DNA from 4 places in the Pantoea sp. GABEPS69 genome. Region 2 is predicted to be linked to each of the others. Evidence: predicted binding sites of a transcription regulator. Region 2 holds the regulator's gene; each other region holds the start of a gene.
What was found. Region 2 encodes PurR, which represses purine synthesis genes. Its sites were predicted from a motif close to CANGCAAACGTTTGCNTG; they were not measured.

Region 1: glyA (serine hydroxymethyltransferase) is a predicted target of PurR. The motif match lies at 1,384-1,401, and genes of this name have one in related genera.
Region 3: purH (bifunctional phosphoribosylaminoimidazolecarboxamide formyltransferase/IMP cyclohydrolase) is a predicted target of PurR. The motif match lies at 1,322-1,339, and genes of this name have one in related genera.
Region 4: serA (phosphoglycerate dehydrogenase) is a predicted target of PurR. The motif match lies at 1,084-1,101, and genes of this name have one in related genera.

Annotation. Positions count from the first base shown of each region.
Region 1 is NZ_CP118618.1:980,486-982,688, reverse strand. It holds gene glyA (serine hydroxymethyltransferase) at 18-1,271, opposite strand; gene hmpA (NO-inducible flavohemoprotein) at 1,603-2,203, shown strand, end outside.
Region 2 is NZ_CP118618.1:2,208,723-2,210,925, forward strand. It holds gene PVE98_RS10855 (YnhF family membrane protein) at 1-42, opposite strand, end outside; gene purR (HTH-type transcriptional repressor PurR) at 328-1,353, shown strand; gene punR (DNA-binding transcriptional activator PunR) at 1,350-2,203, opposite strand, start outside.
Region 3 is NZ_CP118618.1:3,769,099-3,771,301, reverse strand. It holds gene purH (bifunctional phosphoribosylaminoimidazolecarboxamide formyltransferase/IMP cyclohydrolase) at 1-1,184, opposite strand, end outside; rRNA gene PVE98_RS18315 (16S ribosomal RNA) at 1,799-2,203, shown strand, end outside.
Region 4 is NZ_CP118618.1:736,881-739,083, forward strand. It holds gene PVE98_RS03480 (LysR family transcriptional regulator ArgP) at 1-34, opposite strand, end outside; gene rpiA (ribose-5-phosphate isomerase RpiA) at 242-901, shown strand; gene serA (phosphoglycerate dehydrogenase) at 1,182-2,203, shown strand, end outside.

The sequences.
Region 1 (2,203 bases), 1.2 Mb from region 2:
ATCGCGCAGGCGTACGCTTACGCGTAAACCGGCAGGCGCGAGCAGACTTCCAGCACTTTCTGTTTGGTGCGTTCGATAGTCGCTTCGTCGTTGACGTTATCCAGCACGTCGGCGATCCAGCCGGCCAGCTCGCGGACTTCCGCTTCTTTAAAGCCGCGACGGGTCACGGCAGGCGTACCGATACGCACGCCGGAGGTAACGAACGGGCTTTTCGGATCGTTCGGCACGCTGTTTTTGTTAACGGTGATGTTGGCGCGGCCCAGCGCGGCGTCCGCCTCTTTGCCGGTCATGTTCTTGCTCACCAGATCGATCAGGAAGAGGTGGTTATGAGTGCCGCCGGACACGATGTCGTAGCCGCGCGCGATCAGCACTTCCACCATCGCTTTGGCATTTTTCGCGACCTGCTGCTGGTACGCTTTGAACTCCGGCTCCATCGCCTCTTTAAACGCTACCGCTTTACCGGCGATAACGTGCATCAGCGGACCGCCCTGCCCGCCCGGGAAGACGGCAGAGTTAAGTTTCTTGTAGAGATCTTCGTCGCCGCCTTTCGCCAGGATCAGGCCGCCGCGCGGGCCCGCCAGAGTTTTATGGGTGGTCGAGGTGACGATGTGCGCATGCGGCACCGGGTTCGGATAGACGTCAGCGGCGATCAGACCAGCCACGTGCGCCATATCGACGAACAGGTAAGCGCCGACGCTGTCAGCGATTTCACGCATTTTCGCCCAGTCGCAGACGCCGGAATAGGCGGAGAAGCCGCCAACGATCATTTTCGGCTGATGGGTTTTCGCCAGTTCCGCCAGCTCGTTGTAGTCGATTTTGCCGCTCTCATCGATGCCGTAAGGTACGACGTTGTAGAGTTTGCCGGAAAGGTTGACCGGCGAACCGTGAGTCAGGTGACCGCCGTGCGCCAGGTTCATGCCCAGAATGGTGTCACCCGGCTGCAGCAGCGCGGTATAGACGGCGAAGTTAGCCTGAGAGCCGGAATGCGGCTGCACGTTGGCAAAGTCGGCGCCGAACAGCGCTTTCGCGCGATCGATGGCCAGCTGCTCAACGATATCGACATATTCACAACCGCCGTAGTAGCGTTTTCCCGGATACCCTTCCGCGTATTTATTGGTGAGCTGCGAACCTTGCGCCTGCATTACACGTGGGCTAGTGTAGTTTTCAGAAGCAATCAGTTCAATGTGCTCTTCCTGACGCACTTTCTCTTGCTCCATCGCCTGCCACAACTCGGCATCATAATCGGCAATGTTCATTTCACGCTTTAACATCCGCATCTCCTGACTCAGCTAACTTTTTAACGGCGGTTTAGGCTCCCTTACGGAGCAAAGGCCAACAGTGTAAACCGTTTTGCCAGGTGACGGTAGCGCCAATTCCGCTTTGCACGCAAACGATTGGCTCGGCGCTGGCAAAGGTTTTTTACGCTTTTCTCTATGCCAGGCTCTTCACGATTTTTCATCAGGTTGTGACGTAGATTTTTTCAATTTGTACTTAAACCTTGCCAGCGAGATCGCCCGATTTAGCAGCGGGTTATTTACAACCTCAGGGGTACGATTATAACATGCATTTAAAATGCAACTTTACGCAGCCTGAGGTATTCCCATGCTTGACGCACAAACCATCGCCACCGTGAAATCTACGCTTCCCGCCGTCGCCGCCGTAGGACCAAAGCTTACGGCTCACTTCTACGACCGCATGCTGTCGCAGCATCCCGAACTCAAAAACGTCTTCAATATGAATAACCAGCGCAACGGCAACCAGCGCGAAGCGCTGTTTAACGCCATCTGCGCCTATGGCGCGAATCTCGATAACCTGGCGGCGCTGCTGCCCGCCGTCGAAAAGATCGCTCAGAAGCACGCCAGCCTGGCGATCAAGCCGGAACAGTACGCGATTGTCGGCGAGAACCTGCTGGCAACGATTGAAGAGCTGCTAAATCCAGGCGATGAGGTGCTGGCGGCATGGGGCCGTGCTTACGGCGTGCTGGCCGATGTCTTTATCCAGCGCGAAGAGGCGATTTATCAGGAAACCGAGCAGCAGGCAGGCGGCTGGCGCGGCACGCGCCCCTTCCGCATTGCCGCTATCGAAGCGCAAAGTTCCGTTATCAAAAGTTTTACACTGACCCCGGTCGACGGCGGCGCGGTTGCGGCATTTAAACCAGGTCAGTATCTCACCGTGCATCTGCATCCCGCCGAATTTGAGTTTC
Region 2 (2,203 bases):
CGCGCCGGTGGTCATTAATGCCAGTTTCAAATCGGTGCTCATTTCCTCTCCTTATCCACACAATTATCAGGGTCTTGTGCGATTTTCCCATAGTTGTCGGTAAAAATCTCGTTTTATCCCGCAAGCCTTGTTAGAATCCCCGGCTTTGTTGCGCAACTGACGCAACGCCCGTACCGTTCGTACGCAACAGCCCCTGTTTTGTCCTGCCCAGTGAGTATTTCACCGACAAAAACTGTAGCGAATTAACAGAAAACTCTCTTAGCGGACGCAAACGTTTAACATTATGCTTATCAGTGGGTTATTGATAAGTTCTGGAGTCTCTTTTTAATGGCAACAATTAAAGATGTCGCGAAGCGCGCGGGTGTTTCCACCACCACCGTTTCCCACGTGATCAATAAAACGCGCTTCGTTGCGGAAGAGACGCGCAACGCCGTCTGGCAGGCGATTCAGGAATTACACTATTCGCCCAGCGCCGTGGCGCGCAGCCTGAAGGTCAACCACACTAAAACGCTGGGGCTGCTTGCCACCTCCAGCGAAGCGCCCTATTTTGCGGAAATCATCGAAGCGGTCGAGCACCACTGCTTCGAGCGGGGCTACACCTTAATTCTTGGCAACGCCCACAACGATCTGCAAAAGCAGCGCGCCTATCTGTCGATGATGGCGCAGAAGCGCGTCGACGGCCTGCTGGTGATGTGCTCCGAGTATCCGGACGATCTGCTGAAGATGCTGGAAGAGAACCGCAATATTCCGATGGTGGTCATGGACTGGGGCGAATCGCGCGGCGATTTTACCGACACCGTGCTCGATAACGCTTTCCAGGGCGGCTATCTGGCGGGACGCTATCTGATTGAACGCGGCCATCGCGATATCGGCGCCATTCCCGGCCAGCTGGAGCGCAACACCGGCGGCGGGCGCCATGCGGGCTTTTTGCAAGCGCTGGAGGAAGCAGGCATCGCGGTGCGTCCCGAATGGATCGTACAGGGCGATTTCGAACCGGAATCGGGCTATCAGGCGATGCAGCAGATCCTGCAGCAGAAGCAGCGCCCGACGGCGATCTTTTGCGGCGGTGATATTATGGCGATGGGCGCGATCTGCGCCGCCGACGAGATGGGACTGCGCGTGCCGCAGGATATTTCGGTGATCGGCTATGACAACGTGCGCAACGCGCGCTACTTCACTCCGGCGCTGACCACCGTGCATCAGCCTAAAGCCCAGCTGGGCGAGAAGGCGCTGGAGATGCTGCTCGATCGCATCACCAGCAAACGCGAAGTGTCGCAGACCATCGAAGTGCATCCCACGCTGATTGAGCGCCGCTCGGTCGGCGACGGCCCGTTCCGCGACTACCGCCGTTAATCCTCGCTTAACCACTCCTGATTGAGCGTTTGCGCATCGCCGAGATAGCTGAGCAACCAGCTAAGCGCCGGCGATGCGCGCGCCTCCGACCAGCTCACGCAGCAGTGACTTTCCGGAAAGGGTGCAGGCAGCGTCAGCTCCGCCAGCTCGCCCTTATCCAGCAGCGGACGCGCCAGATGGCCCGGCATCATCGCCACGCATAAGCCATCCAGCACGCACGCCAGCCCCGCCTGCCAGTCCGGCACCACCAGTCGGCGCTGGTTATCCAGCGTCCAGGTCATGCGGCGCGGCAGCGCGCGCGAGGTATCCTCCAGCACCAGCGACGGCCAGACGCGCAGCGCGTCGTCGTCGAGCTGCGGCTGCTGCGTCAGCGGATGGTGGCGCGCCACGACGCAGCGCCAGTTCAGCGCGCCCATATCGCGAAAGGAAAAGCGCCCGCCGACCGGGATCGCCTGGGTGGCGCCGATCGCCACGTCGACGCGTCCGTCGGCCAGCGCGTCCCATACGCCGTTAAACACCTCATAGCTGATGTGCAGCTCCATATCGGGAAAGTGTCGATAGAAGTCGGTCACCAGCTGACGGCTGCGTGGCAGCTTCACGATGCGATCGACCGCGATGCTGAGCTGCCCGCGCCAGCCGTTGGCCAGCTGCTGGCACTGCCTGCGGGTGGCGAGCATTTTTTTGATAACCTCGCGGCCTTCGCGCACGAAATGCTCGCCAGCGGCGGTCAGCGCCACGTCGCGATGCTGCCGTTCAAACAGCGGCACCGCCAGCCATGTTTCCAGCTGGCGCACCGTATAGCTGACGGCAGAGGGCACGCGATGCAGCTCCTGCGCGGCGGCGCTAAAAC
Region 3 (2,203 bases), 1.6 Mb from region 2:
ATGCCCAGGTCGCGATCCTGTACCAGCAGGCCGCCGGTAACGCGTTTGAAATCGAGTCCGGCGACGCGTTCCTGCCACTGGCCGCAGATCAGCACGCGAACGTTCTGCTTGGCCGCCGTGACTTTCAGCGCCGCTTCGCTGGCGGAAGGGGCGATGATCACTTCGACAAACTGACGGCTGATAATCGCCTGCGCGGTCGCTTCGTCCAGCTCGCGGTTGAAAGCGATAATGCCGCCGAAGGCCGAGGTCGGGTCGGTCTGATACGCGCGTTCGTAAGCCTCAAGAATTGATGCGCCAGCGGCGACGCCGCAGGGGTTGGCATGCTTAACGATAACGCACGCTGCTTCGCTGAACGCCTTCACGCACTCCAGCGCCGCGTCGGTATCGGCAATATTGTTGTAGGAGAGCGCTTTGCCCTGAACCTGCTGCGCGGTCGCTACCGAAGCTTCCTGCACGTTCTCTTCTATATAGAAGGCGGCGTCCTGATGGCTGTTTTCGCCGTAGCGCATATCCTGCTTCTTAATGAAGTTCAGATTGAGCGTGCGCGGGAAACGGCCAGCGGGTTGATTGCGCTCGCCATGATAGGCAGGAACCAGCGAGCCAAAGTAGTTGGCGATCATGCTGTCATAGGCCGCGGTATGCTCAAACGCTTTAATCGCAAGGTCAAAACGGGTTTCCAGCGTCAACGAGTTTTCGTTGGCGTCCAGCTCGGCCAGTATGGCGTCGTAGTCGCTGCTCTTGACCACAATCGCCACGTCCTTATGGTTCTTGGCCGCTGAACGCACCATGGTCGGGCCGCCGATATCGATATTCTCGACCGCATCTTCCAGCGTGCAGCCTTCGCGCGCAACGGTCTGCGCGAAGGGATAGAGGTTAACCACCACCATGTCGATAGGTTCGATAGCGTGCTGCGCCATAATGGCGTCATCCTGGCCGCGACGGCCCAGAATGCCGCCGTGCACTTTCGGGTGCAGCGTTTTGACGCGTCCATCCATCATTTCCGGGAAGCCGGTGTAGTCAGACACTTCGGTAACGGTGAGACCCGCATCGGCCAGCAGGCGAGCGGTTCCGCCTGTAGAGAGGAGTTCGACGCCGCGGCTGGAGAGCGCCTGAGCAAATTCGAGGATACCTGCTTTGTCTGAGACACTCAGCAGAGCGCGGCGTACAGGACGACGTTGTTGCATGGTGGTTTTATCCCTTGGCTTTGTTTCGCGTAAATAAGAGCGTTACATCAAGCTTAGCGATCTTCTTATGAATAAAAAGAGGCGAAACTTCAGGTAACGCCCCGAAAAGGGGCATCCGTGACGTCGCGGGGCATTGTAGCGAAAACGTTTGCGTGCTGCTCGCAAAAATTCGTTTTGAAATGCATTGTGGATAACTTTGTGGGTAATCACGTATAAGGCGGGCTTTTGCTGTGGAATGCAGCGAACGGTCATTTTTCTGCAATTTAGCTGTTGCGCTCTCTGAACGACTCCCTATAATGCGCCTCCATCGACACGGCACAACGGCTTACGGAATGCGGTGTTGAGGTGATGAAAGTCACCGTCGGTCAGAGCGAAAATAAACGCTTGACTGACACAGAGAGTAGCGTAATATACGCCACCTCGCAGCAGCAGGCTCCGCCGCTGACTGCACCGCTCTTTAACAATTTATCAGACAATCTGTGTGGGCACTCGGGAGCAGATATCAAAGCCTTCGGGCTTAAAAAATATCAAGCCTCACGAGTGGACACATAATGACATTCATTATGACGTTTTACAGATGAGCACCGCTTAACTGGTTTAAGCAAATCAAACTTAAATTGAAGAGTTTGATCATGGCTCAGATTGAACGCTGGCGGCAGGCCTAACACATGCAAGTCGAACGGCAGCACAGAAGAGCTTGCTCTTTGGGTGGCGAGTGGCGGACGGGTGAGTAATGTCTGGGAAACTGCCCGATGGAGGGGGATAACTACTGGAAACGGTAGCTAATACCGCATAACGTCGCAAGACCAAAGTGGGGGACCTTCGGGCCTCACACCATCGGATGTGCCCAGATGGGATTAGCTAGTAGGTGGGGTAACGGCTCACCTAGGCGACGATCCCTAGCTGGTCTGAGAGGATGACCAGCCACACTGGAACTGAGACACGGTCCAGACTCCTACGGGAGGCAGCAGTGGGGAATATTGCACAATGGGCGCAAGCCTGATGCAGCCATGCCGCGT
Region 4 (2,203 bases), 1.5 Mb from region 2:
GCGCCTGAAGCGTTCGATAATCGGGGCGTTTCATTGTTGTTCTCTCTCCTTCAGGGTGGACGATACTATGCCACAAAATATTCATCTGGCGCGCGTCGAAGGCGCTTTCCCTGCGCCGCGCGTCGCCTTTTTTGCGGGCTGGCTTCCAAAGCGATCACGCCAGCGGAAACAGCCGCGCACATTCGGCGGGCGTTGCTTTATACTACGCGCACTTCGTTGTCGCACAGGTTTTAAACATATCATGACCCAGGATGAACTGAAAAAAGCCGTAGGCTGGGCCGCACTGAAATATGTGCAGCCGGGTAGTGTGGTCGGCGTCGGCACCGGCTCCACCGCCGCGCACTTTATCGACGCGCTCGCCACCATGAAACATCAGATTGAAGGCGCGGTCTCCAGCTCGGAAGCGTCGACGCTCAAGCTGAAGGCGCTCGGGATTCCGGTCTTCGATCTCAACGAGATCGACGATCTCGCGATCTACGTCGACGGCGCGGATGAGATCAACCCGCAGATGCAGATGATCAAAGGCGGCGGCGCGGCCCTGACGCGCGAGAAGATCGTGGCGGCCGTCGCGCGCAAGTTCATCTGTATCGCCGACGCCTCGAAAGAGGTGGACGTGCTGGGACATTTCCCGCTGCCGGTCGAGGTGATCCCGATGGCGCGCGCCTTCGTCGCCCGCGAGCTGGTTAAGCTCGGCGGCCTGCCGGAGTATCGCCAGCATGTCGTTACCGATAACGGCAATATTATTCTCGACGTGCATAACCTGACGATCCTCGATCCCGTCGCGCTGGAAAAAAGCATCAACGCGCTGCCCGGCGTAGTCACCGTCGGCCTGTTTGCTACGCGCGGCGCCGATATCGCCCTGATCGGCACGGCGGACGGCGTAAAAACCATCGAAAAATGATCTGTCCGGCGCGCTAAACGCGCCGGTTATTTCCCTGCGCAAAACATCTTTTCTTTCGCTGCCTAAATTCGGTGACTTATGTCACATAACCGTCATCCACAGCAGGTTCGTTCTTTGTTCGTCGTTCAGCTCCCGATTTTGTGCGGCAATGTGCTGGCCTCAGGCTTGCCCATGCTGGGCGCAAGGCAATCGGTTGTATTGCCGCAGGCGTAAATTTTGATATTTTGACAGAAGGCGCGCTTATGGCGGCCATTGTTGAAATCACAATAGGGTCGGGGAAATGGCAAAGGTATCACTGGAAAAAGACAAGATTAAGTTCCTGCTGGTGGAAGGCGTTCACCAGAGCGCGCTGGAAAATCTGCGCGCGGCGGGTTACACCAACATCGAATTCCATAAAGGCGCGCTGGATGACGAAGCGCTGAAAGCCTCCATTCGGGATGCGCACTTCATCGGCATCCGCTCCCGCACCCAACTGACGGAAGAGATTTTCGCCGCGGCGGAAAAACTGGTCGCCGTAGGCTGTTTCTGCATCGGCACCAACCAGGTCGATCTTAACGCGGCGGCGACGCGCGGCATTCCAGTGTTCAACGCGCCGTTCTCTAATACCCGCTCGGTCGCCGAACTGGTTATCGGCGAAATGCTGCTGATGCTGCGCGGCATTCCCGAAGCGAATGCCAAAGCGCATCGCGGCATCTGGAACAAAAACGCCGTCGGCTCGTTTGAGGCGCGCGGCAAAAAGCTCGGCATCGTCGGCTATGGCCATATCGGCATGCAGCTTGGCGTACTGGCGGAAAGCCTGGGCATGCATGTTTATTTCTACGATATCGAAAACAAACTGCCGCTCGGCAACGCCACGCAGGTGCGTCATCTCGCTGACCTGCTGAATATGAGCGACGTGGTGAGCCTGCACGTGCCGGAAACCCCCTCGACGCAGGATATGATCGGCGCGCAGGAGCTGGCGCAGATGAAGAAGGGCGCGTTGCTGATCAACGCTTCGCGCGGCACCGTGGTCGATATTCCGGCGCTGTGCGACGCGCTGGGGAGCAAACACCTGGCGGGCGCCGCGATCGACGTCTTCCCGCTTGAGCCGGCGACTAACAGCGAACCCTTCAATTCGCCGCTGTGCGAGTTCGATAACGTGATCCTGACGCCGCACATCGGCGGATCCACCCAGGAGGCGCAGGAGAATATCGGTATCGAAGTGGCAGGCAAGCTGGCTAAATATTCCGATAACGGCTCAACGCTCTCGGCGGTCAACTTCCCGGAAGTGTCCCTGCCGATGCACGGCGCCAGCGCCAGCCG